3 regions of the Shewanella sp. 4_MG-2023 genome follow, and region 3 is predicted to be linked to each of the others. Evidence: predicted binding sites of a transcription regulator. Region 3 holds the regulator's gene; each other region holds the start of a gene.
The links. The regulator sigma-54, encoded in region 3, starts transcription at its own class of promoters, with help from an activator protein. The targets are predictions, from matches to a motif close to GTTGGCACGNNNNTNGNNT.
Positions count from the first base shown of each region.

Region 1: the regulator sigma-54 is predicted to act here: its motif matches at 3,337-3,355, upstream of Q4546_RS08180 (flagellar hook-length control protein FliK).
Region 2: the regulator sigma-54 is predicted to act here: its motif matches at 4,378-4,396, upstream of Q4546_RS04835 (YccF domain-containing protein).

Region 1 covers NZ_JAUORL010000011.1:56,351-64,657, reverse strand. The annotation lists gene fliN (flagellar motor switch protein FliN) at 1-63, opposite strand, end outside; gene fliM (flagellar motor switch protein FliM) at 215-1,240, opposite strand; gene fliL (flagellar basal body-associated protein FliL) at 1,267-1,791, opposite strand; gene Q4546_RS08180 (flagellar hook-length control protein FliK) at 1,883-3,244, opposite strand; gene fliJ (flagellar export protein FliJ) at 3,392-3,838, opposite strand; gene fliI (flagellar protein export ATPase FliI) at 3,838-5,175, opposite strand; gene fliH (flagellar assembly protein FliH) at 5,144-6,121, opposite strand; gene fliG (flagellar motor switch protein FliG) at 6,166-7,209, opposite strand; gene fliF (flagellar basal-body MS-ring/collar protein FliF) at 7,199-8,307, opposite strand, start outside.
Region 2 covers NZ_JAUORL010000006.1:61,494-69,800, forward strand. The annotation lists gene Q4546_RS04805 (lipocalin family protein) at 1-28, shown strand, start outside; gene Q4546_RS04810 (LON peptidase substrate-binding domain-containing protein) at 114-662, shown strand; gene Q4546_RS04815 (sigma-70 family RNA polymerase sigma factor) at 911-1,573, shown strand; gene Q4546_RS04820 (ChrR family anti-sigma-E factor) at 1,566-2,243, shown strand; gene Q4546_RS04825 (hypothetical protein) at 2,834-3,007, shown strand; gene Q4546_RS04830 (1-aminocyclopropane-1-carboxylate deaminase/D-cysteine desulfhydrase) at 3,239-4,234, opposite strand; gene Q4546_RS04835 (YccF domain-containing protein) at 4,478-4,891, shown strand; gene Q4546_RS04840 (EVE domain-containing protein) at 5,011-5,466, opposite strand; gene Q4546_RS04845 (LysR family transcriptional regulator) at 5,511-6,443, opposite strand; gene Q4546_RS04850 (homogentisate 1,2-dioxygenase) at 6,692-7,852, shown strand; gene hppD (4-hydroxyphenylpyruvate dioxygenase) at 7,925-8,307, shown strand, end outside.
Region 3 covers NZ_JAUORL010000027.1:666-8,972, forward strand. The annotation lists gene Q4546_RS14380 (transposase) at 44-343, opposite strand; gene mgtE (magnesium transporter) at 820-2,181, opposite strand; gene Q4546_RS14390 (HPr family phosphocarrier protein) at 2,380-2,652, opposite strand; gene rapZ (RNase adapter RapZ) at 2,678-3,526, opposite strand; gene ptsN (PTS IIA-like nitrogen regulatory protein PtsN) at 3,523-3,966, opposite strand; gene hpf (ribosome hibernation promoting factor) at 3,969-4,256, opposite strand; gene Q4546_RS14410 (RNA polymerase factor sigma-54) at 4,280-5,764, opposite strand; gene lptB (LPS export ABC transporter ATP-binding protein) at 5,899-6,630, opposite strand; gene lptA (lipopolysaccharide transport periplasmic protein LptA) at 6,630-7,340, opposite strand; gene lptC (LPS export ABC transporter periplasmic protein LptC) at 7,327-7,887, opposite strand; gene kdsC (3-deoxy-manno-octulosonate-8-phosphatase KdsC) at 7,884-8,307, opposite strand, start outside.

The DNA of each region.
Region 1 (8,307 bases), on a different contig from region 3:
TTCTTTTGCTTCTTCAAGTGCCTGCTCTGCCATTGCTGCAGCCCAATCATCGGTATCACTCATTTATTTCACCTTAAAATTCTGACATGTTATCCGTTAAACATTCACGGACAATAATTATTAAATCTATAAATTATTATTAATTTCAGCATCTTGTTTAAAAAACTTTTTAAAAAAGATTGTTAAAATAAAACTTTTTTTGAAATAAGCCTGTCTATAGCACAGTAAGATCGCGGGCTTTGCCTTTACGAGTAATTAGCTGTAATTCTGATTTCGCCGTTTCAGGCCTTGGAATAACTTCGCTAATTTTTAATGCCAGATTTTCGCGGGATTGACCTAGCTTACAGCGGTAAGTCGGTAAGTCCTCAACTCGCATCATCACATGCTCAGGCAGCTCAATAGGAATAATATCCCCAGCTTTAAAGCCCATCACATCTCTTAATGTCACTTCATGCTCAATGATGTTGGCATCAATCCCTACTTGCACATCCATGATCTCATCACGCAATGCTTGTCCCCAACGCATATCAGTATCTTGTTTATCACTTTGAACACCGGCATCAAGCAGCTCACGAATAGGCTCGATCATCGAATATGGCATGGTGATATGAAAATCACCGCCGCCGCCATCCACTTCAATATGAAAAGAGTTAATGACCACCACTTCTGTTGGGCTAACAATATTGGCCATGGCAGGGTTGACCTCTGAGTCTAAATACTCAAACTCAACATCCATTACTGGTGCCCAGGCATCTTTATAATCTTCAAAAATGATTTTCAATAGCAGCTGGACGATACGACGCTCTGTGGGAGTAAACTCACGCCCTTCAATTTTTGCATGAAAGCGGCCATCACCACCAAAAAAGTTATCCACCAAAATGAAGACTAACCTTGCTTCCATGGTGATAAGCGCCGTGCCTTTTAACGGACTAAAGCGCACCATATTCAGGCTGGTTGGTACGAATAGGGTATGAACGTACTCACCAAACTTAAGCATTTGCACGCCGTTAATAGACACTTCAGCAGCACGGCGCATCATGTTAAACATGCTGATGCGTAAGTGACGAGCAAAACGTTCATTTACAATTTCAAGGGTTGGCATTCGCCCACGAACAATGCGATCTTGAGAGGAGAAATCATATGCTCTGGTTTCATCAGTATCATAAATATCATCTTCATCAACATCGTCGACGCCATGGAGTAGCGCATCAATTTCGTCTTGGCTTAATAAATCACTCACATCATCACCTTGGATTTTTCATGGCGTTATTGCATTACAAAACCAGTAAAAAGTACTCTTTCAACGACTTTTTGGCCGGTTATGGGTTGCAATGTATTTTGAACATTTAATAGGGCTAATTGGCGTAATTCATCTTTACCCGCTTGGGTACTTAGCTTTTGTACATCTGCTGCGCTAAATGTGTTTAAAAGCGCATGTTCAATTAAAGGAATGTGCATTTTTGCAGTAACGCCGTCATCGCCTCGCACCATTAACTGCACTTTTATTTCAACTAAACGTGAACGATTAGCACCCGCTAGATTGAATAAAAATGGTCTTGGCATACCCACATAATTTGCCTTACCAGTAGCAGCATCAGTTACTACAGTTGCAGTACTTATGTCAGTTGCAGGTGAGTTTGCAGTCGCTTTCGCATTGTCGCCAATAAAAAACAGCACTGTCACAGCAATGCCTGCCAGCAGCAACATGCCAACCACCAAAAAAATAATCATTTTATTGATACTTTTTGGTGGGTTCTGGGTAGTTAATTCTAAAGAAGCTTCTTCTGGCATAAATGATTCCATCACGCTGTTGTTATTATTGTGTTAACTAAGTTTCAGCTTAGTTTTTGATTTTGCGATCATTAACCCATAGGTTACCGACTTAAGCGTAATAATCTATAGCTGAACTGCCACTCATGGCATGTTTTGTGACTATCTCAAGTTCTTGTGCTGAAATTTCATCCAAAAGCCTGTCATTACTAGCACTCGACTCATCATAATCAGCGTTTTTCTGCTGTTCGCCGTCTTGAGAAACATGACTGTCAGCCAATTGCAGCCCTTCTTCTGCTAGCATTTCCCGTAGCCGCGGAATAGCTTGCTCCAATAGGTCTCGGGTTTGTGTCTGCGCCACTTGAAATTGCACTTGGGTTTGATCGCCATTAACTTGAACTCTGACCACCATATGGCCAAGCTCTGCCGGATCTAATCGAATTTCCGCATGTTGAATGCCCTGTCCTACCATCGTCATGAGTTGTTGCTTCATCACAGGGGCGAACTTTTGGATCATCTCCTGCATTTGCCCTACCGACTCAGATCCTTGGCGTAACGATAATTGAAATTGCGGCACGTCACTTTTATGCACTGACGTTAAGCTACTTTGATTTTGTATCGCCTTGAGATCCACAGATTCTGCATCAAGAGTAAACTCACCAGCGCTAAGGGCAATGGCATTATTTGCTAGGGCATTACTACTAGGACTATTGGCAGAGGAAGGAATAGCAGACTTATCCATGGATACCGAGAACTCAGCTTTACTCAGGTTAACCCCAGATTCCTTTGAGGTTATTTTGCCTTCAATACTGTCAGGATCGCCTAAAGTTTTGTTTGCATCAACTAAGTTTTTGTTTACATCAACAGCAGCGCTATTGTTATCCATTATGTTTTTATGAATTGAACTAAAGCCACTGCTAAGTGCAAGGGCTGGTTTTTCAGCATTATCTATGGCGCTGGTTGTTGCTAACTCAATCAAAGGGAGTAAGGCTCCACCTTGGATGGGAGTTTGCTGGTTAAAGTCAGTGATCAGCTGATTTAACTCCTTGACTGATAATGCTGACAACTCAGCTGCAGACATTGCACTAAATTCAGATAAATTTTGTAGTTGCTCAGCTGAATAGTCACTTAAAAATTCTGTAGTTGAATCGGCCTCAATAGCCAGCGGCAATATGTTGCCACCTGTTGGTTGGCTATTGGTTTCAAAATTTTCTGCTAAGTCAATTTGAGCAAAGATTAAAGCAATATCGGTTTCTGCAGCAATATGCTCTTGTGAGGCATTGTCATCCACCAGATTGATATCTGTGTTATTTTCAGAAGCTTGCTCAGTGTTACCCTGCATCTCATCAGTTTGAGAAACTTGATTAAGCGCCGACAAAAAAGATGAGCTATCAGTACCTTGCGGCGTCTCTCCCGTTGGGGAATTCGCCATTTTATTGCTATTTCCAAGTAAAATATTACTCACTTGCTGCATAACAAACTCCGAGTTAATAACACCGAAAACCTATTGGTGCTATAAAATTATGAAAGTCACATTGCTGACGCTTTTATTATTAATAACGAACCAAGCAATAAGAGTGCCAGAATAAAAATTAATTAGGCTAAAAACGGATAAGGGAATTTAACGCGGGGTTTTACGAATAAACTGCTGCATCGCAAATTCATCTGAGGCTTTTTGCTCTTGTTTATTGGCTATTTGCTGAGCTTTTTGATCATTTTTAGCTAACAACAATTCAACCGCTTTACGCTTTTGTTGCTTTTGCTGCCAATTAACTTGTCGATGTTGGGTCTGATTTTGTGCTTCTTTAACGGTATTAACTTGCTGCACTAGTGCTTGGTCAATTTGCTTAATAAATTCATGAAAAGAATGATATTCACTGGCACTTAGCGTTTTGCCTTGATTTTCATTCATTTGCTTCATGTACTCGAGACGATAATTATTTAACGCCTCTAATTGCCCCTCACATTTTTGTAGTTCTAATTGTGCAGATTTAAGCTGTAAAGCCGCCTGTTCTTCTGCTTCTTTATTGAGTTTAAGCACTGTAATTAATGGATCAGCCCGGCGCATTATTTACACTGAGCAGCAATCTGCCCAACCATGGTTTGACTGTTATCAAAGGAAATAACATCTTTAAATCCTTGGCGTAAAAATGCATTCATCGCTGGTTGTAACCGAATAGCGTTATCAATGCGTGGATCGCTGCCTTGGGAATAAGCCCCAATTGAAATTAAGTCTCTGTTTTGCTGATAAAGTGAATACATCTGTTTAACCAGACGCATGGACTCTAAATGCTCAGTGCTAATCACCATAGGTGCGACGCGGCTAATGGACTGCTCAATATCAATCGCGGGGTAATGGCCAGAATCTGCCAGCGTTCTTGATAACACAATATGACCATCTAAAATCGCCCGTGACGCATCGGCAATGGGATCTTGTTGATCATCACCTTCGGTAAGCACGGTATAAAATGCGGTAATCGAACCTTGACCTGGGCCGCCGTTACCTGCCCGTTCGACCAAGCGGGGTAATTTAGCAAACACCGATGGCGGATAACCTTTGGTCGCCGGAGGCTCACCCACTGCCAAGGCTACTTCACGCTGGGCTTGGGCGTAACGGGTTAAACTGTCCATCAATAACAATACGTTATAGCCAAGGTCTCTAAAATACTCCGCAATACGTGTTGAGGTTTCACAGGCGCGTAATCGCATCAATGGTGAAGTATCAGCAGGTGCTGCGACCACCACAGATCTGGCTCGGCCTTCTGGGCCTAAAATCTCTTCAATAAACTCTTTTACTTCACGGCCACGTTCACCCACCAGCCCCACCACAATAATGTCAGCAGTGGTGCCGCGAGTCATCATGCCTAACAGCACACTTTTACCCACACCAGAGCCGGCAAACAGGCCCATCCGCTGGCCTTTACCTACGGTCAACATGGCATTAATGGCTCTAACCCCCACATCTAATGGTTCGGTAATCGCGCGGCGCGATAAAGGGTTAATGGGCGGCGCATGACGCGAGGCATGTTGCTCAGTATTTAATGGTCCAAGGCCATCAAGGGGTAAACCACTACCGTCTAAAACTCTACCAAGTAAACTTAAGCCGACATTTAACCCTGACTGCTCACCTAAAGGCTGCACTCTTGCTCCCGGTAACACCCCTCTTAATTCATCAACGGGCATGAGATAAAGTAATTCATCATCAAATCCAACGACTTCAGCCACTAGCTCACCGGCCATGGTTTCGATAGAGCATAAACTGCCAACAGGGGCTCTACAGCCGGTAGCTTCGAGGGTTAAGCCAACAACCCTAACCAGCTGACCACTGGCCACAGGCCGAATGGGGGTGACTTTATTACTATGGAGTTTAAATTTATTTAGTAACTGATGTTGGCGATTTAGCATCATCTACCTCATCAACAAGGTGTAAACCCTCTTCATGTACGACAGAAGAAACATTGTCATCAGTGAGTTGATCCCGCTTTGCTCCCACCACCTTAAGGCTACATTCGCTAGCATCCTCGGCAATGCTAGTGGTGTAGTGACTTGAATCTGACTTAATCGTTTGCACATTGGCCTGAATCGCTGCGACCTGTTGCTGCAAGCCACTAAGAGCTTGACTCATACGCGCTTCAACTCGTAAGTCGACACTGGAGCGCTCGCTGTGAATGATGCAGTCACCGTTTTTAAGAGATGGATCAGCTTCAATTTCCCAACGATTCTTAGCTAATTGCGCTTCACTGTATAATTGATTAACAAGTGCAGCATCATCTGGGCTAAACCTCAGAGTGACTTGTTGTTTTTTAATCGGTAACGAATCTACCCCTTGACGCAGTACAGATAAAATATGTTCAGGATGAGTTTGTAATTCATTACCGACGATGGATTTGGTCAGATTAATGGATAGCTGTAATAGCTCAGCTTCAATTTCAGCATCAAGCACTAATAAGGGTTGCTCAAATTGCTCAACTAAGCCAGATAAACGCTCAAGCATCTCATTAGCTTTGGCTAAACCCACTTCATAACCTTGTTGTTCTCCTTGGCTAAAGCCTTCAGCGTGACCTTGCTCTAAACCTTCAAGCCGACCTTGCTCCGTGCCTTTCGCTAGCCCATCAAGCTGGCCTTGCTCAAAACCTTCTTGTTCAGCTTCAACTCGAATTTGCTCTATTTCAGCCATGGTAGGCGGTAAAAGGGGCTTGTCTTCAGCAACAGGCTGGGAATTTTGACGTCCTAGTTGGCCAAATAAATTTGAGCCAGTGTCAGTTTTTTGTTGGGAAACATCCGGTAATTGCCAATGGCTAAAATCTTCATCAACTTCTGTTAGGTTATTATTGTTATTAGCTTTAGTCATGATTGCTCTGGTTGTACCTCGTTATAAAATCGGCTTAAATCGGACTATAGGAACTCATCACCACCGCCGCCACCGAGTATAATTTCGCCGCTGTCACTTAATCGACGCGCAATCGCAAGGATCTCTTTTTGAGCCATTTCCACTTCACTGATCCTTATCGGCCCCATGGCTTCAAGATCATCACGTAATAGCTCACCTGCTCGCTTAGACATATTACCAATAATTTTGTCAGATAACTGATCATCAGCACCTTTTAATGCTTTCATTAGCACATCTTGTTGAACTTCACGCAGCAAAGCTTGAATACCGCGATCATCTACATCAATTAAGTTTTCAAACACAAACATCAGATCTTGAATTTGCTGCGCCATTTCTTCATCAGATTCACGCATGGTTTCCATGATCTGGCCTTCAACACCCGTATCAAGGAAGTTCATGATATTGGCCGCCGCTTTCAAGCCGCCCATTTTCGCAGCTTGTGCGCCGCCTTGTCCGGCAAATTGTTTTTCCATGATGTCGTTTAATTCTTGCAAAGCTGCTGGTTGAACTTCTTCTAAGTTAGCAATGCGCATCATTAAATCTAAACGGGTATTTTCAGGGAACTGACTGAAGATTTCAGCCGCTTGATCAGGCTCTAAATAAGATAAAACAATAGTTTGGATTTGTGGATGCTCGTTTTGAATAATGGTCGCCACTTGGCGTGCATCCATCCACTTAAGCGAATCTAAGCCTTTAGCGCCACTGCCCATAATAATTTGTTCAATCAAATTACCGGCTTTGTCTTCACCTAGGGCCGCAGTTAATGCTTTGCGGACAAACTCTTCACTGTTAAAACCAATGGAAGAAAACTTCTGAATCTCTTCCAAAAACAGCTTATGCACCCCAATGACTTTCTCTTGACCAAAGTCTTGCATGGCGGCCATGGCCATACCGACTTTTTGCACTTGTTTTGGCTCTAAGTGCTTTAAGATTGAGGCGGCATCTGCTTCACTTAAGCTCAGTAACAAAATAGCAGTTTTATCAATGCCACTCAGCTCTTCAAGAGTAGCCTGTTCGCCTACGGGTGCTACCAGGGTATTATTTGCCATCTTCTTGTAACCAACTCTTAATTACTTGGGTAGAAAGTTCAGGTTCATTAGCCACTAATGCCCTTATCGACTTAATCATATCATCATCTTTATGCAGGTTTGGTATTTGAATCGAGCCATCATCGGCATAGCTATAATCTGCTTGTTGGCTATTGAGCATACCCAAGGTATCGGCGGCATACTGATCTTCAATCTCAGCCAATTCATGACCTAAGCGCGGCTCTTCGGGCATCTCGACTTCGTCGTTATTAAACAAACGATTTAACATAGGGCGAATCACAAACAAAATCAGCACTAAGACTAAAAACGCCCCTAACACCAATCTCACCGCGCGCCAAAACCAAGGCTGCTCCCACATTTCAGCGGCGGGCAGCTCTTCAATAAGCTGGTTCATAAACGGTACTGTGACCACTTCTAAGCTATCACCACGTTGACTGGTAAAGCCCATCGCCCCTTCAAGTAAGCGACGAATATTGGTTAGCTCTTGTTCGGTGCGCGGAATGCGGGTCACTATGCCACTTTCATCAGCTGGTCCCGGTTTATAATCAATGGCCACCGACACACTGACTCTGCGCACCACACCCACTTGCTGGCGGGTATGGCTGATGGTGGTATCAAGTTCAAAATTACGGGTTGCTTCTCGATGGCTATTGCCATTAACGGCTGTAGTTTGCTCTGCGCCTGCTTCTTGTGGAATATCTGAATCCATAGGAGGCTGATTGGTTAATGCCCCTGGAATGCCACCCATTGATTGACCGCTTGAATTACGCTCTATGGTCATTTCACTGCGTACAGCGGGTAAATCAGGCGAAAAGCGTTTCGCGGTTTGCTCAATCGCGGTGAAGTCCATGTTGACATCCACTTGAGAAGTGAAGTTTTCAGGGCCTAGAATAGGCATTAATATCGAATCGATTTTGTTACGATATTCTGCTTCTTGATGCTGCACTAATTCAAGCTCGCGGCGGGCTCTTGAGGAGGCGCCATCTTGGCTACCTGAATTTAGCAGGCGGCCATTTGAATCGGTCACTGTCACCCGGCTTGGCTCTAAGCCTTGTACTGCTGAGGCGACAATATCAACGATAGAGTCAATTTCTTCTT
Region 2 (8,307 bases), on a different contig from region 3:
TCAGCAATTAATTTGGGTAAAACAATAGTGATCATTACCCTCAATATCACCGTATAAACTATTGAAAACATGAATACTACATTCATCATTAAGTTAGTAATAAAGGTGCTGTTATGAAATTGCCTCTGTTCCCATTATCCATTTGCTTGTTACCTCAAGGCTTCACGCAATTGCGCATTTTTGAACCAAGATATAAACGTTTAGTGACTGAATCACTTAAATCAGGTGAAGGTTTTGGCTTATGCATGCTAACCAGTGACAACCAACTCATGCCTTTAGGAACTTGGGTTCATATTATCGATTTTGAAACGCTAGACGATGGACTATTAGGTATTAGTATCGAAGGTAAACAGCGGTTTAAAATCAATCAGTTCGATACTGAAGCTGATGGTTTAAAAAGAGGTGATGTCAGTTTAATCCCCGATTGGCCGCAAACAGATATAAAGCCCAAACAACATTTTTTAAAGAAAACCTTACAAGAGATTTTACAGCAGTACCCACAACAATTATCTCACTATAAAGATGACGACTTTAATAATTTGTCATGGGTCTGTCAGCGCTGGTTAGAGATAATGCCCATTAGCCCAGAGGAAAAGTACCAGTGCATTAATAGTCATAATCACGAAATGACCCAAGCCTTGATCACCAGCATTATTAAGTAATCTTAACGCATTCAAAATCAGGTGGTTAGCGACTTTAACTCAAAGCAAACCACTCAAATTTTTAACTCTTAGTAATAAATGATAAAAAAGTTGCACATTTTTAAGCCTTTTTTGAACCATCTTTCATCCTTTTGCGTATCAACAAGTAACTTTCGGATTTAGTCAGCTTTTAACCTGCTATATAAAACAGATTAATGCAATATATGTGACTAAAGCTCTCTTAACACTGACGATGCGAGTGAAAATAAATGCAAAATTTTCAATCACAAACGGTTCAAAGTCGTTATGATAAAGGTATGTTATCTAAAAATACAAAAGCAATAGATACTGCCATGAAATCAACCGATAAAAATGATGACGAAGCCCAGATGCTTGCAGGCTTAATGCTACGTGTTGCAAATCATAGAGATAAAGCTGCTTTTGCTAAACTGTTTGCTCATTTTTCGCCCAAAATACGTTCTTTTGGGATCCAACGTTTGAGCCAACAAGGCTTAGCCATGGACTTAGTTCAAGAAACCATGACCCGAGTATGGACTAAAGCCCATCTTTATAATGTTGATAAAGCTGCAGTAAGCACTTGGGTGTTCACAGTCATGCGTAATCAGTGCTTTGACATGTTGCGTAAAGTGCAACATAACCGTGAAGATGCGTTTGGTGACGATATTTGGTCTCTATTCGATTCTGATGGCAGCGATGAAACTGAAAATGACTTCAAATTGTCTGCCACCTTGCTTAAACACGTTGAGTCACTACCGCCGCTGCAAAAACAGGTGGTGCAAGGCATTTACATGCAAGAGCTTACTCAGCAAGAACTGGCAGATAAATTGAAAGTGCCCATTGGCACGGTTAAATCAAGACTCAGATTAGGATTAGAGAAGTTAAAAGGCTTCATGGAGAAACATTATGATTAATTATCACCCCGATGAGCAATTACTGTCTCTCCATGCCAAAGGAGAACTGCCTTTGTCTCTATCATTGGCCGTGTCAGCCCATTGTGAACTGTGTCGTCATTGCGCCGATAAAATTGAGCAACTAACTTTGGTTGCTGCTGAAAACAGCTTAAATGCGCAACCCACTGCATCACTAGATTCAAGCATAAATGAAGCTATGGATGCAGAGCTTGAAGCCATGCTTAACACTATGATGCAAATGGATGATGCCGTTGATGTATCGCCAAAGCAAACCAAGGTCGCAGTCAAGGTCAAAGGTCAGCAATACAATTTACCGGCTGCATTTCGCCAGCAAGTAGAAAACCATTGGCAAGGTATAGGTAAAGTCAGTCGGTTAAGACTCGACACCGGCGAGAAACAAGCAAGAGCGAGTTTACTGCATATTGATAAAAACGGCGAAATCCCACAGCACACCCATAAAGGCCAAGAGTTGACCTTGTTGTTAGCAGGCGAATTCAGCGATGAATACAACACCTACAGCGCAGGTGACTTTATGTTACTTAATAGTGACCATGAGCACAGCCCTAAAACAGTTGAGGGGTGTTTATGTTATACCGTTGTTGATGCGCCTTTATATTTTACTAAAGGGATCAGTAAGCTACTCAACCCAATAGGCGAACTGATTTATTAATCAACGGCTTAACACTGACTCTGATTTTAAAGATAAAAGAGTGCTTTAATGACACAAAGCACTCTTTTTTTGCGGTTTTTATAACAGTTATGCTTATCGTCGACTTAGCTAGATTATTTACCCTAACTGAGGATAAGTCGCCACAAAGTACAGTGTGTTGCTGCTTTTGTTGGATAAATATTCAAATAAAGGGCGATTAAGTTCACCTTTTATCCATTAATTGTCCTGAATTGTAAAAAATGTATTGCTATATAAAAAATATATGACTAATATCCTCTGTGTATTTAAGTTTTCTTGTAATTATTTGTTTACCCTTCTGTTAGTCACTCACTACATGCAGTAAACCCACACTACAAGTCATTTGCTAAGTTGTTCTCTGTCATTTGTTTGTCATATGCCTATGTTCAACTAACTACAGCAAGTAAATTGGCGATTAAAAATAAAATTGATCAAACCAGCCTACTTGTAAGTGTAATAAGCACAGTGAACTTAAGCACATAAATAGAAACTTTCGCAACACAACTGCTTAAGGATAAATATTGTTATTACTTACTCACCAAAAAGGTGAAAATTAAAAAGGAGTGTGGCACATGTCATACAACATAAATGGTCATGAAATTACAGTTAATTTCCCTGTTAATTCAATATCATCAAATAAAAACTCAATAGCTTTTACCGATAGCCAAGGTAAAACTAAAACAACTTTTTCTAAGCGCACTGAAGCGTTAACATTTATGAAATGGTTACTTACGGCTAACAAGTAAGACTTTTAACGCTTGCGTTATTCATTTGCTCAGTTACTCAATAGACATCGCTTCTCGGTATTTCCTCTCACACCTTACCGGACGTTTATTAGAACTGAGCAACATGAAGTTACCCTCACCCAAGAGCACTTTTCAAATCCTTCTCTAAGCAACTCTCCAACGTCATAATTCAAATCAATTTTCAATATTGTCTCTAATGAATGCTTATCTAGCCTAGATATAAACCCGCTATCATCCTTGCTGTTGATATTTCCTTTTGTAGCGCGCTAACATGCTTGGATTACCCAGCAAGCCCCCTTGATGTAAATACATCACAGGAACAGCAGCACCTTTGTTTAAGTCATCGCCGCTTAGGTTTGCAGTATTTAGATAATGCTCCAGCATGATGAAACCAACTGGGTCATACAACAATTCAAATTCAATACCTTGCTTATTGACGTGTTGCCACATGTCATAACACTGACGGTTCAACTTACCAAAATGATACTTTTTACCATTAGAGATGATCCTTGGATGATAGTCAGTATTATCGGTTAATTGATAAAACTGCTTAGTGAGATATTCATCACCGCCAACACAGCTGCAGGTTAATACCGTTACACTGGGCAGCGAGAGGTCTGAGCTGCTGGCTGTTTTACTGAATTCGACAAAAAAACGTTGTAAGTAAAGTGCCGTGGTACCTGTACCTGAAGGAAGAAATAGCTCTAACTTTTTCATATTATGTTGTTTAAGCCATTCAATAATCTCTCGCCCTAGTTGATCAAGCCCTAGCTGAGCATATTCACAACGCCCGCCTTCGGGAACAAACACCGTACTCTTAACGACAAGCTGTTTGTTCGATTCATACGGCGCTTGAATATCTTGTTGTACATAAGTCTCTAGGTTCAGCTCAATACCCGCTGGCTTTTCAATGATGTTGGCGCCGTTGTCTAAGGCCGCTTTATAGTTTCCTTGGGGGTTTTGCTTAAGATAGCCAGCTATATGGTCAACATAATAATCAAGTTGCCAGCCGCGCATTTTGGTTAAGGCAGCTAAAGAGTGCAGCGAATTTGCTTGCGCTGAGCCATAGCCAACCAGTTTTTTTACTAGAGGGAAATCTTGCTCGAGAAAATATTGAAATTTTCGCGCTTTGTTACCACTGAAATCCGGGTGGAGTAAATCATCGCGTTTTACAAATATTGCCTGCTCTGCAAATCGAATGGTTTGTACTGGTGTGGTGGCAAACATGTTTATCTCAACATCAATGAGTAGAGTTATTATTTTAACTAAAAAATGTTGTTTTTAACTAACCTATTTATGCTGAGAGTTTAAGAGACAATATACCTTATAAAATTATCGTTTAAATTCAGCAAGATAAAAAATATAAATAATGTGGCACAGATTTCGCTTCAATAGTGCATAGTTCGACTAACAAACTGTACAAAGCACGATTAAAAATAGTACGTTATTACAACAAGTAAGGGATTTTAGATGTCAGTATTAAGATTAGTTTTTAATATCGCTTGGTTCATCATGGGCGGCTTTATAATGGGCTTAGCTTGGTGGCTAGCTGGGCTCTTATGTTTTATTAGTATTATCGGTATCCCCTTTGGCCGAGCCTGTTTCGTCATTGGTGAAATGGCATTTTGGCCATTCGGCCAAGAAAATGTAAATCGTAAACACCTATCAGGCACAGAAGACTTTGGTACCGGTCCATTAGGGATGATAGGTAATGTAATCTGGTTTTTATTTTTCGGTATTTGGTTGGCCATCGGTCACCTCACCCATGCTCTAGCTTGTTTTATCACTATCATTGGTATTCCGTTTGCTATACAACATGTGAAGCTGGCTTTATTGAGCCTCACGCCGATTGGACAAACCATAGTGGCAAAAGAAAGCTATTAATCTAAACCAATTTTAATTGCTGTTACTATTGAATGTTAAAAAAGGAGCGCTAATTTATTAGCACTCCTTTTTTATGTTTAAGGCATTTATAAAGCATTTATAAAGCATTTATAAAGCATTTATAAGGCAACGATATAGTTGAACTCTTCTTCTGTCACAGGCTGAACACTCAACCTAGCGCCTTTACTTACCAATACCATGTCAGCAAGTTTTGGATCTGCTTTTAACTGCGCCAAGGTAATAATGCGGGTTAACTTTTGATTAAAACGAATATCTACTGCAACCCATCTCGGTTTTTGTTTATCTGATTTAGGATCAAAATAAGGGCTTTGATTATCAAAGGCGCTTAAATCAGTCACCGCATCTGAGGTCACCTCGGCAATACCCACAACAGCGGGAACTTTACAGCTGGAATGGTAAAACAGCACTAAATCTCCTGTTTTTACCTCATCCCGTAAAAAGTTTCGCGCCTGATAATTACGTATCCCTTGCCAGGGTTCTGACTGTGGTAAACATGCTGCTAAATCGTCAATGCTGAACTCATCAGGTTCCGATTTCATTAACCAATACTTCATTTAAATCCTTAACAGTAAAACGATAATACTTATGCAATCCATAACTAACCAATGGCCGAATGACTAATTTTTTGATCATTAGTTGATTGATTAAAAGTTGCAAATTCTTCTGAAATTAACTCAGTAAATAATCGCCCCGCCCGCCCAAGTGGCCTTTCTAGGGTAGATACTAACTGCGGGGTAAATCTAAATCTATGGCCACCAACAAAATCTACTATGGCTAAATTCTTGCCCGTAAGCTCATCATTAATAAGAAACTCCGGCATCCAGCCAAAACCTAGCCCTTTTAGTAAGGCATTTTTCTTCATAATAAAGCCTGATAAGTAAAACACTTTGTCGCCGCCAAACTGTAACTCGTCTCGGTGTAGTTTTTGCGGCGATGAGTCTTCAATGGTTAATTCTACATGTTGCTGCAGATCAGTCAGGGTAACACCGGATAACTCAGCAAGAGGATGCTGCGATGAGCAAACCAATAAACTGGTCACTGGTGGCAGTTGTTGGGCAGAAAAATAAGGCCCTGCAAGGTAATCCTTAACCAGCATTAAATCGGCTTTATCTCGCTCAAAACGATGTTGAACGCCGCCTAAAAATTCCATGTTAAGTTGTATCTTGGTAGGAATATTATGCTCAGACATGCGCTTTAACGCTGTCATGATAGGCTCCATTGGCAGCGCGCCGTCAATCACCAATTCAAGCTTTGGCTCCCAACCTTCGCTAAAACGACTGGCTAAATGTTCAATATTGGCTAAATGTTGCAGTAACCGTTGGCCTTCAGCCAAAATCACTTTGCCTTCTGGGGTTAATTCAGCCCGATATTGAGACCGATTAAATAAAGTCACCCCTAGGTGTTGCTCGAGTTTTTTTACTTGATAACTTACTGCTGATTGCGCTTTGTGTAGCCGCTCAGAGGCTTTAGCAAAACTTCCTTCTTCAACAAGTACTTGTAGCACATTAAATGCTTCTACATCGATTTTCATTTAAGCCTCCATGTCCCTATTCTGCCTTTAAGTGTTCTGCAGTCGTGACACTTATGTAAACTTTTATTAACCATCTAAAAATTAGATTAAGTTAAGTGGTTTATTATTCTTTTTTTTGTCCATCCTAGCAACTAAATTGTTAACTAGATCACAAATAGTTTATTAACGCTGCGCTAGAAAAACATTAACAAAGCAGATTAATGAAGCTCAATAACGACAACCAAACGAATAAGAGTTGAGGAGTTACGATGCCGGTTTATGTTCAACAAGGACAAATACCTTCTAAACGCCATATCGCTTTTAAAAAAGACTCTGGCGAGCTTTACCGTGAAGAACTGTTTTCTACTCACGGCTTTGCCAATATTTACTCCAATAAATATCACCATAATATGCCGACTAAGGCATTAGCGGTGGCTCCCTATGCTCTTGAGCACGGCGACGAGTGGCAAGACTCGTTAATCCAAAACTACAAACTCGATTCGCGCCAAGCTGATTGCAGCGGCAACTTTTTCAGTGCCCGTAACAAGATTTTTTATAACAGTGATGTGGCCATGTACACAGCCAAAGTCACTGAAGATACGGCTGAGTTTTACCGTAATGCCTATGCTGATGAAGTGGTCTTTGTCCACCAAGGTGAAGGAACGCTGTTAAGTGAATATGGTCAACTTCAAGTTAAGCAATGGGATTACTTAATCATTCCGAGAGGCACGACTTACCAGCTCAAGTTTAATGATTACAGTAATGTACGCTTATTCGTTATTGAATCAAACTCAATGGTTGAAGTACCCAAACATTTTAGAAATGACTATGGGCAAATGCTGGAGTCAGCGCCATATTGTGAACGTGATATTCGCACCCCTGAACTTACTGATGCTACCGTTGAAAAAGGTGAGTTTCCTTTAGTCAGCAAGTTTGGCGATAAGTATCAACTCACCACCTTAGAGTGGCATCCATTTGATTTAGTGGGCTGGGATGGCTGCGTTTATCCTTGGGCATTTAATATCACCGAATATGCACCTAAAGTAGGAAAAATTCATTTACCGCCTTCTGACCATATCGTGTTTACGGCTAACAATTTTGTGATATGTAACTTTGTACCGCGTCCCTATGACTTCCACCCAGAATCAATTCCAGCGCCTTATTACCACAACAACATCGATAGCGACGAAGTGCTGTATTACGTTGACGGTGACTTTATGAGCCGCACAGGTATTGAAGCTGGTTACATGACCTTGCATCAAAAAGGCGTGCCACATGGGCCACAACCTGGGCGCACCGAAGCCTCTATCGGCAAAACCGAAACTTACGAATATGCCGTAATGGTTGATACCTTTGCGCCACTTAATTTAACCACCCATGTCAAAAACTGCATGAGTGATGATTACAACCGCTCTTGGATTGAAGATTAATCACCAACAGCATCCCTATTACACATCACCACAGAGTGATGAAAAATAAAGATAATTATTAAGGAAAACACCATGGCTAGCGAAACAAACCCACTTGGACTACTAGGTATTGAATTTACTGAATTTGCCAGTCCTGATACTGATTTTATGCATCAAGTGTTTGTCGACTTTGGTTTTTCAATGCTTAAACAAGCTAAACATAGCGATATCGTTTACTACCAACAAAACGATATCAACTTCTTATTGAACAAATCTAAGCAAGGCTTCTCAGCTGAATTTGCTAAGTCTCATGGCCCCGCTATTTGTTCTATGGGCTGGCGTGTTGAAGATGCACAATTTGCTTACACTGAAGCTGTAGCGCGCGGCGCAAAACCGGCTGATGATACGGCTAAAGATATGCCTTACCCTGCTATTTACGGTATTGGTGATAGCTTAATTTACTTCATCGATGTATT
Region 3 (8,307 bases):
GCGTTTAATTCAATCAAGTTTGTCGGAACTGTGTTAATCCCCACTAATTGCTATTAATCGATAACAGCTGCTGATTCAGCTGAGATAACTTAAGTTGTAAGTGAGCTATCTCTGACACTAAAGCGCTTTTCTGTTTAGCTTGTGTACGCTTGCGAGTGGTCACGCCCTCGGCATTAGTTTTTGATGTCATCGCGGTTTCTTTATTTTTAACCCATTGGTAAACCGTTTTTGCTGAGATGCAGTATTGCTTAGCAACATCAGAAATTAATCGATTATGTTGCTTCACTTCAGCGATCACTTGCTGCTGAAAGCTCTCGGGATAAAACTTTGTTTGTGCTGACATATTAGCTCCAAGCATTTAAAAGCGATTAACTTCGTCGGCTTAACGATAAGACTATTCTACTTCCCATAGGCTACAGCCTACATGCTTATAAAAGTGGCACTGATTACGACAAAGATTCAAACATGTGTGTAATAATTTCATCATCGACTCCTGCTGATATTCAAATTTATAAGGCTTAAATTTCTCCACTAAATTGGTCAAATTAAAAGCTACCTCTTTAGTGATACGTAACTCAATGGAATACTTGTGCCAATTATGAAATAAATATTTTACCCTTTTATTACAGTGACTTATTTTTTTAAAGTGTTAGCTCTAAAAAGTGAGCGTGAAACATCTTGGTGCAAAAGTACTATTTTGGTGCGAATCGGTTTTAATTGGTAAACAAAAGTAACCATTAAAACTCTATGGTTTTAAGGCACAAAAAAGCGGCAATAAATGCCGCTTTTTATGCTGATGAAAGAGGGGGTTTTACGGCGCTACATTAAGAAAATGGTCGCTAAGCCTAAAAAGGCGAATAAGCCAATCACATCGGTGACTGTGGTTAGTACCATACCGCCAGCCAATGCCGGATCGATATTGAGTTTTTTAAGTATGAGCGGAATACTGGCCCCCGCTAGTCCGGCAACGGTCATGTTAATGAGCATCGCGCCGCCAATGAGACCGCCCAGTGCCATATCACCTTTCCATAGCCACACTGCAAAGAAGACCAGTACCGACCACATGAGGCCATTAAGAAAACCAATGGCTAATTCTTTACCGATAAGCCAACGGGAGTTACTTTGGCCAATATGACCCAAGGCGATACCACGAATAACCAGAGCTAAGGTTTGATTGCCTGCCACACCGCCCATACTAGGGACAATAGTCATTAAAATCGCGATGGTGGCAAATTGCTCTAACGTGCCTTCAAACATATTACTTACTGATGCAGCAAGTAAGGCGGCAAACAAGTTAATGGTAAGCCATAGCGAGCGTCTGAAGGTGCTTTTCATTACGGGGCCAAAGGTATCTTCATCGTCATCCATACCCGCCATCCCCATCATTGAGTGTTCGGCGTCTTCACGAATAACATCGACCACATCATCAATGGTAATACGGCCTAATAATTTTTGCGCTTCATCTACCACTGGGGCCGAAATCCAGTCATGGCGTTCAAATAATTGCGCCACTTCATTATCAGGCATGTCCACAGGGATGCTTTCTAATTCAGGATCCATGATGCTGCGAATGGTTGAATTAGGATCACAAGTGAGTAGATCGGCAAGGCGCACCCCACCAAGCACATGATCGTTGCGATCAACCACATATAAGGTATCTGTGGTATCGGGTAAGTTGCCGCGCTGGCGCAAATAGCGTAATACCACATCAATATTAACGTCAGGACGCAAAGTGACCGTATCAGTATTCATGATACTGCCAGCGGTGTCATCAGGGTATGACAGTGCTTGTTCGACGCGATGGCGGTCTTGACTGCTCATGGATTGCAGTACTTTTTTATAAACAGCATCTGGCAAACTTCTTAAGATGTAAGCCAAGTCATCGGTATCCATCCCTGAGGTGGCTTGGGCTACTTTTTCTGGGGTCATAGCGCTGATGAGTGAATCTTTTAACTCTTCACCGAGTTCTTCTAGGATTTCACCCGCTTGCTCATGATCAATCAGTTGCCATAACACTTGACGAGTTTTCGGCGGTGATGATTCAAGAATTAATGCGACATCGGAGGCGGCCATGTCATGAAGCATATTTCTGACATGAACAAACATACCGCTACCTAATGCTTGTGTAAGCTGATTAAGACGTTGTTCGGTCAGTTCGCTGTCGATGACTTCAATACCCATTGGCTACTCCTGAAAAGACGATGATGAAATGTTAACTTAACTCACCGGAAAGAATGAAGAAATTTCTAATATCTGATGGCTTGATGCGCAATTCATAAATACGCTAATACTGCTTGGTGGTGTGTTGAGTATAGCTAATAAAATAATGGTAAAGGTGAGTCGCTGTGTTTCCTTGGAGATGTTACTGGGCGCAGGCGGTTAGCTTTCTTCGTCAAATTTATCGTTGATTAACTTGCATACGGCCTCAAGGGCTTTTTCTGCATCACGGCCTTGAGCTTCAACAGTAATGATTTTACCAATGCCACTTTCTAACATTAATAACCCCAATACACTGGCAGCACTGGCTTGTTTCTCACCTTGGATAAGGGTGATAGTTGCGTCAAACTCGGTAGCTAAAATTGCCAATTTAGTCGCCGCTCGCGCATGCAAGCCTAGCTTGTTACTGATGGTAATTTGCTTTGAATAGGCCACCGTTTTGGCTGGCGTTGTGGTTAGCTTATTCAATGCCAAGCTCTCTATGGCGGGCGCTGACTTTGTGCTTAGAGTTGTTGAAACGTTTAGCGAGCTGATCGGCAATATAAACCGAACGGTGCTGACCGCCAGTACAACCAATGGCAATGGTCAGGTAACTGCGGTTATTACGCTCTAAATGTGGCATCCAAGTGTCAAAAAGGTTTTCAATTTGCCAGATAAACTTATTCACCAAAGGCTGTCGCTCTAAGAACTCTTGCACGGGCGCATCTAGGCCTGTGTAGGGCCTTAACTCAAGCTCCCAGTGCGGATTCGGTAAAAAGCGCACATCAAACATAAAGTCTGCTTCAGCCGGCATGCCATGCTTAAAGCCAAATGACTCAAAATGTACCACTAATTCTTTATCAAAACTGCCTAGCAAGATTTGCCGAACATGATCGCTCAATTCGTAGATATTAGTTTGCGAGGTGTCGATATAGTGATCAACCATTTTGGCTATGGGTTCGAGTAACCGCCCCTCAAGCTTAATGGCTTCTTGTAACGAAATTTGATTCTTAGACAGTGGGTGTAATCGGCGGGTCTCACTAAAACGCTTCAGTAACACTTTATCGTTGGCGTTTAAAAAGAAACTGGTAATGCTGGTATCGTCAGACAGTAAAGCAATTTGCTCTTTGAGTACTTTGCCTTGCTCTTCGATATTACGCACATCGACGCTAATGGCGACAAGCTCGTTACTATCTTTAAGCTGTTCAAGCAGGCTGCCAATCAGTGGCAGTGGCAGGTTATCAACACAGTAATAACCTAAATCTTCAAGCACTCTCAGTGCGACTGATTTTCCTGAACCTGAACGTCCCGATACGATGACAAGTTTCATGCAGTAATAACCTGATAAAGTTCTGTAGCGTCATGACTCTTTCGAAGTCGTTTAAGTATCAATTTATCACTGAGTTTCTCTGCCATGCTAGATAATGTGCTTAGGTGTTGCTGGCACTGATCTGCAGGTACAAGAAGCGCAAATAAAATATCTACAGGTTGCTTGTCTATGGCATCAAAGGCGATTGGCTCTTCGCATTTGATTAAAATAGCAATGGGTTCTTCGATATTATCTAAGCGCCCATGTGGAATTGCTATGCCATTTCCTATACCTGTACTGCCCATTTTTTCACGCGCTATTAGACTTTCAAAAATAGCCTGTGAAGAAAGGGTTGGGTACTGGGCAGCCATTAAATTGCTGATTAATTCCAGTACCTTTTTCTTACTGCCCGGAGTGGCACAGGTAGTGCACGCCGGCTGCAGGATGGTACGAAGTTCCATCGTTAATGCTTAGTGAGTTTCTCTTTATGTTTAATTACCTGACGGTCTAGCTTATCTATCAGGGCGTCTATTGCCACATACATATCAGCGTTACGCGATACAGCAAACACTTCACCGCCTTTTAGGTGCAGTTTGGCTTCGGCAATCTGTTGTAGCTTTTGAACATCGAGCACAACGTGAACATTATTGATCTGTTCGAAGTGTCGTTCAAGCTTTGAAAATTTTGTTTGCACGTATTCCCGTAAAGATTGAGTTATTTCAATATGGTTTCCAGTCAGGTTAATTTGCATAGGTCATCCTCCAATAACAAAAGTTATAAGCTTTTGCGTTGGTTTGAGGGAGGGATGAGCATTGCCTCTCGATATTTGGCTATCGTACGTCGAGCAACGTTAATCCCTTGTTCAGCCAATAGTGTCGCCATTTTACTATCACTAAGAGGCTTTTTCGGGTTTTCTGCAGCTACGAGCTTTTTAATAAATGCGCGAATTGCTGTAGAAGAGCATTCTCCACCATCATCGGTACTTACATGGCTTGAGAAAAAATATTTTAGTTCAAAAAGTCCACGGGGGGTATGCATGTATTTTTGGGTCGTGACCCGTGAAATGGTCGACTCGTGCATTTCAACCGCTTCAGCAATATCATTGAGCACCATCGGCTTCATGGCTTCTTCACCGAACTCAAAGAAACCTTGCTGAAATTGTACGATACAGTTAGCCACTTTTAGTAAGGTTTCATTACGGCTATCGATGCTTTTGATAAACCATTTGGCTTCTTGTAAATGACCACGAATAAATTGGCTGTCAGCTTGGCTTGAACCGCCTTTGGCCATAGCTGCATATTGCTGATTAACGCCAATTTTAGGCATGTTATCGGGATTTAGCTCGACCACCCAGCGACCATTCTTTTTAAGTACAGTAACATCAGGAATGACGTACTCATCTTTAATGGGGGTAATTTGCAAGCCTGGACGTGGATTGAGCGTTTGAATAAATTCAATGGCTTCACGTAAATCATCTTCTTTAAGCTTGGTTTTACGCATCAGTAACCTAAAGTCACGACCGGCGATTAAATCAAGATGATCTTTAATCAGTAACTTAACATTATCTATGCAAGGAATTTCATTAGGGTATTGGCCTAATTGAATTAATAGACACTCACTTAAATCTCGCGCTGCAATGCCGACGGGATCGAAGTGTTGTACCCGTTTAAGTACAGCTTCAACTTCATCGAGTTCGATATCGTCAGTGCCTAAGGATTGCAAAATGTCTTCAACGCTCTGGGTGAGGTAACCGCGCTCATCAATGGCATCAATAATGGCGGTTGCAATCACCAAGTCATTTTCAGAAAAGGGAGTGAGGTTTTTTTGCCATTCAAGATGCTCATACAAGCCTTCACTGGTTTCGCCTTGAAACGGCATATCATTACCGCTCGATACTGCGCCAGAGCCAGAAGTCGGCGAGGCGGTATACACCTCATCCCATGTGGTATCCATAGGGAGTTCTTCAGGCATAGAATCTTTAGTGAGCGATTCAGTGGTATCAACCGTTGAGGTGTCTTTTTCTATGGTGACTTGGCTATTATCACTAAAATCGGTGTCAGTTTGCAGGGCGTTTTCTTTTACGGGCTCTTTGGCTTTAGTGAATTCGTCTTCAAGCTCTAATAGCGGGTTTGAATCAAGTGCTTGTTGAATTTCTTGCTGTAGCTCCAATGAGGAAAGTTGCAATAAGCGAATCGCTTGTTGCAACTGTGGGGTCATGGTTAAGTGTTGACCCATTTTGAGTTGGAGTGAGGCTTTCATGTACCGCTTGTCCCTAATTGAATTACATCATCGCGACGAACAGTGTGGGCGCTAGTTTATGATCCTAGAAAAATAGACTAGATTAAGGTTTGTTGTTGGCCGCGAATGCCATACTAAAAACTGAATAGTGCTAACTATAGCTTGAATTGTTCACCTAAGTATACCGACCTAACTTGCTGATTGACTAAGATCTCAGCAGGTGTTCCTTCAGCAATCAAGTTTCCGTGACTCACAATATATGCTCGCTCACACACATCAAGTGTTTCACGGACATTATGGTCGGTAATTAGCACCCCTAAACCACGGCTTTTAAGTTGTTGAATAATTTTCTTGATGTCGATTACTGAGATAGGATCTACCCCTGCAAAAGGTTCATCTAATAAAATAAACTTAGGATTTGCCGCTAATGCGCGTGCAATTTCAACTCGGCGACGCTCGCCTCCCGATAACGCCATACCTTGGCTATCACGGATATGAGTTATGTTAAATTCTTCTAATAAATGTTCCAGTTCTTCAATGCGCTGCTCATTTGATAAGCTTTTGCGAGTTTGAAGCACTGCCATTATATTATCGTGTACTGTGAGCTTACGAAAAATACTGGCTTCTTGAGGTAAGTAGCCAATGCCTTTTCGGGCGCGCAAATGCATTGGATCTGCGGTTAAATCATCTTCATCGATCAGAATGCGGCCCTTATCACTTTTGACTAGGCCTACGACCATATAAAAGGTGGTGGTTTTACCCGCGCCATTAGGGCCAAGTAAGCCAACAATTTGGCCGGTTTTTACCGTCAGGCTGACATCTTTTACTACCTGGCGACTTTTATAACTCTTAGCGAGATTTTCAGCGGTTAACGTAATTTGGGTCATTAGTCATTTTGCTCAGCTGCTGGGGCTGACAATGTCGCCTGCGCCTCAGCGTTAAGTGATTCAGTTACTTCGGGTGTTTCAGTTGAGTTCACAGCCTCTACAGCAGATAAATTGTTGTTTTCAATTATAGCTGGTGGCGTGTCATCACCGGGTTTAGCGCTGTCTGGTAAATGTGGTTGCTCATCTTTTTTCTTTTCAGAATCAATCAAGTCTGGGTGACTTTCTGGTTGAAAAATAGTGATAACCCGATCTTCACCAGTACCGGTGCTTTCAGCAATTAACTGCTGCTTTTCAATGTTGTAGCTAATTAGGTTACCAGTAACCTGGCTGCCAGCTTGGTCCAATTTAGCATTACCCGTTAAGGTTAAAATGCTAGTGGCAAGCTCATATTTAATTTCATCGGCACTGGCAGTACCAATACGGCCATCATCTAACTCTTGGGAAAATGTCGCAGGGTTACCTGTGGCAACCATGGTTTTTTGGGTGCCGCTTTCGGTGCCAAATGCGCGTAATTCGTCGGCATTAATGTTAATCGACCCTTGAGTCACATTAACTGGGCCATAGAAGATGACCTGATTGTTTTTTATGTCAGCTTTTTGGCTCACAGCTGCGACTTTAAGCTCTTGCTGTAAATCGCCTTCTTTTGCATAGGCGCTGGCAATACTGACTACACTGAGTAGTGAGGCAATCAAAAGTTTACTTTGCTTCATACGTTCCTTCTACTTGACTTAAAAGTTCAAGTTCTTGAGCATTTAAATCAGCATACAGGCCTAAACCTTGTATATTAAAATCTGACCCAGTAACAAAAATTTGTCTATCTGAGGTCAAAATCATGGTGTTCATATCGAGTGCCAACATGGTGGTTGTCAAAGATTGTAATGGCTCGTCGATGTTTATTGCATCAATAATAACATTATTTTCTAAAACTACTTTGCCTGTTTCATTATTCAGCTTGCCTAAATCTGCGCTTAATTGCCATTCGGCTTCACCATTTTCAGGATAAATAAGGTAGACAGGCTCAGTAAACATGGTTTCATTACTTTGCTGAAAGTGCTCCATGTATTTCGCTGAGACTCGGCTTTGCACTAAACCTTGCTCATTAAATTCAGTGGTGCGTAAGTCATTGGCGATAAAATCAGGGCGAGCAGGGGCAGGCAATTTACTTGCCTCCATCTGACTACGTTTAACTTGTACTTGCCAATAAAGGACTAAGGCTGCGCCAAAAAATCCGATAATAGCGAAGGTCACTCGGCTCATATACTCATTCCGTGGGCATTTTCAAACTTATCTTGGCTAAGTAATAGCAAATCGGTGAGTTCACGTAATGCGCCATTTCCGCCGTTAATGGTGGTGGTCATATGGCAATGTTGTTTAACATAAGGATGGCCATCAGCCACACAAACTGCAAGGCCAACCTGTTTCATCACAGGTAAGTCAACCATGTCATCACCAATATAGGCGACTTCATCTGGGCTAACGCCATAGGTATCTAACAGGCTTTGGTAAGGCACTAGTTTATCATCAACACCTTGATAAATATGAGTGACACCTAAAGCGGTCATTCTATTTTCCACAATGGCAGATTTACGCCCGGTTATCACAGCAACATGAATATTACTGGTTAAAATAGAGCGAATGCCATAACCATCACGGGTATGAAATGCTTTTAACTCTTCC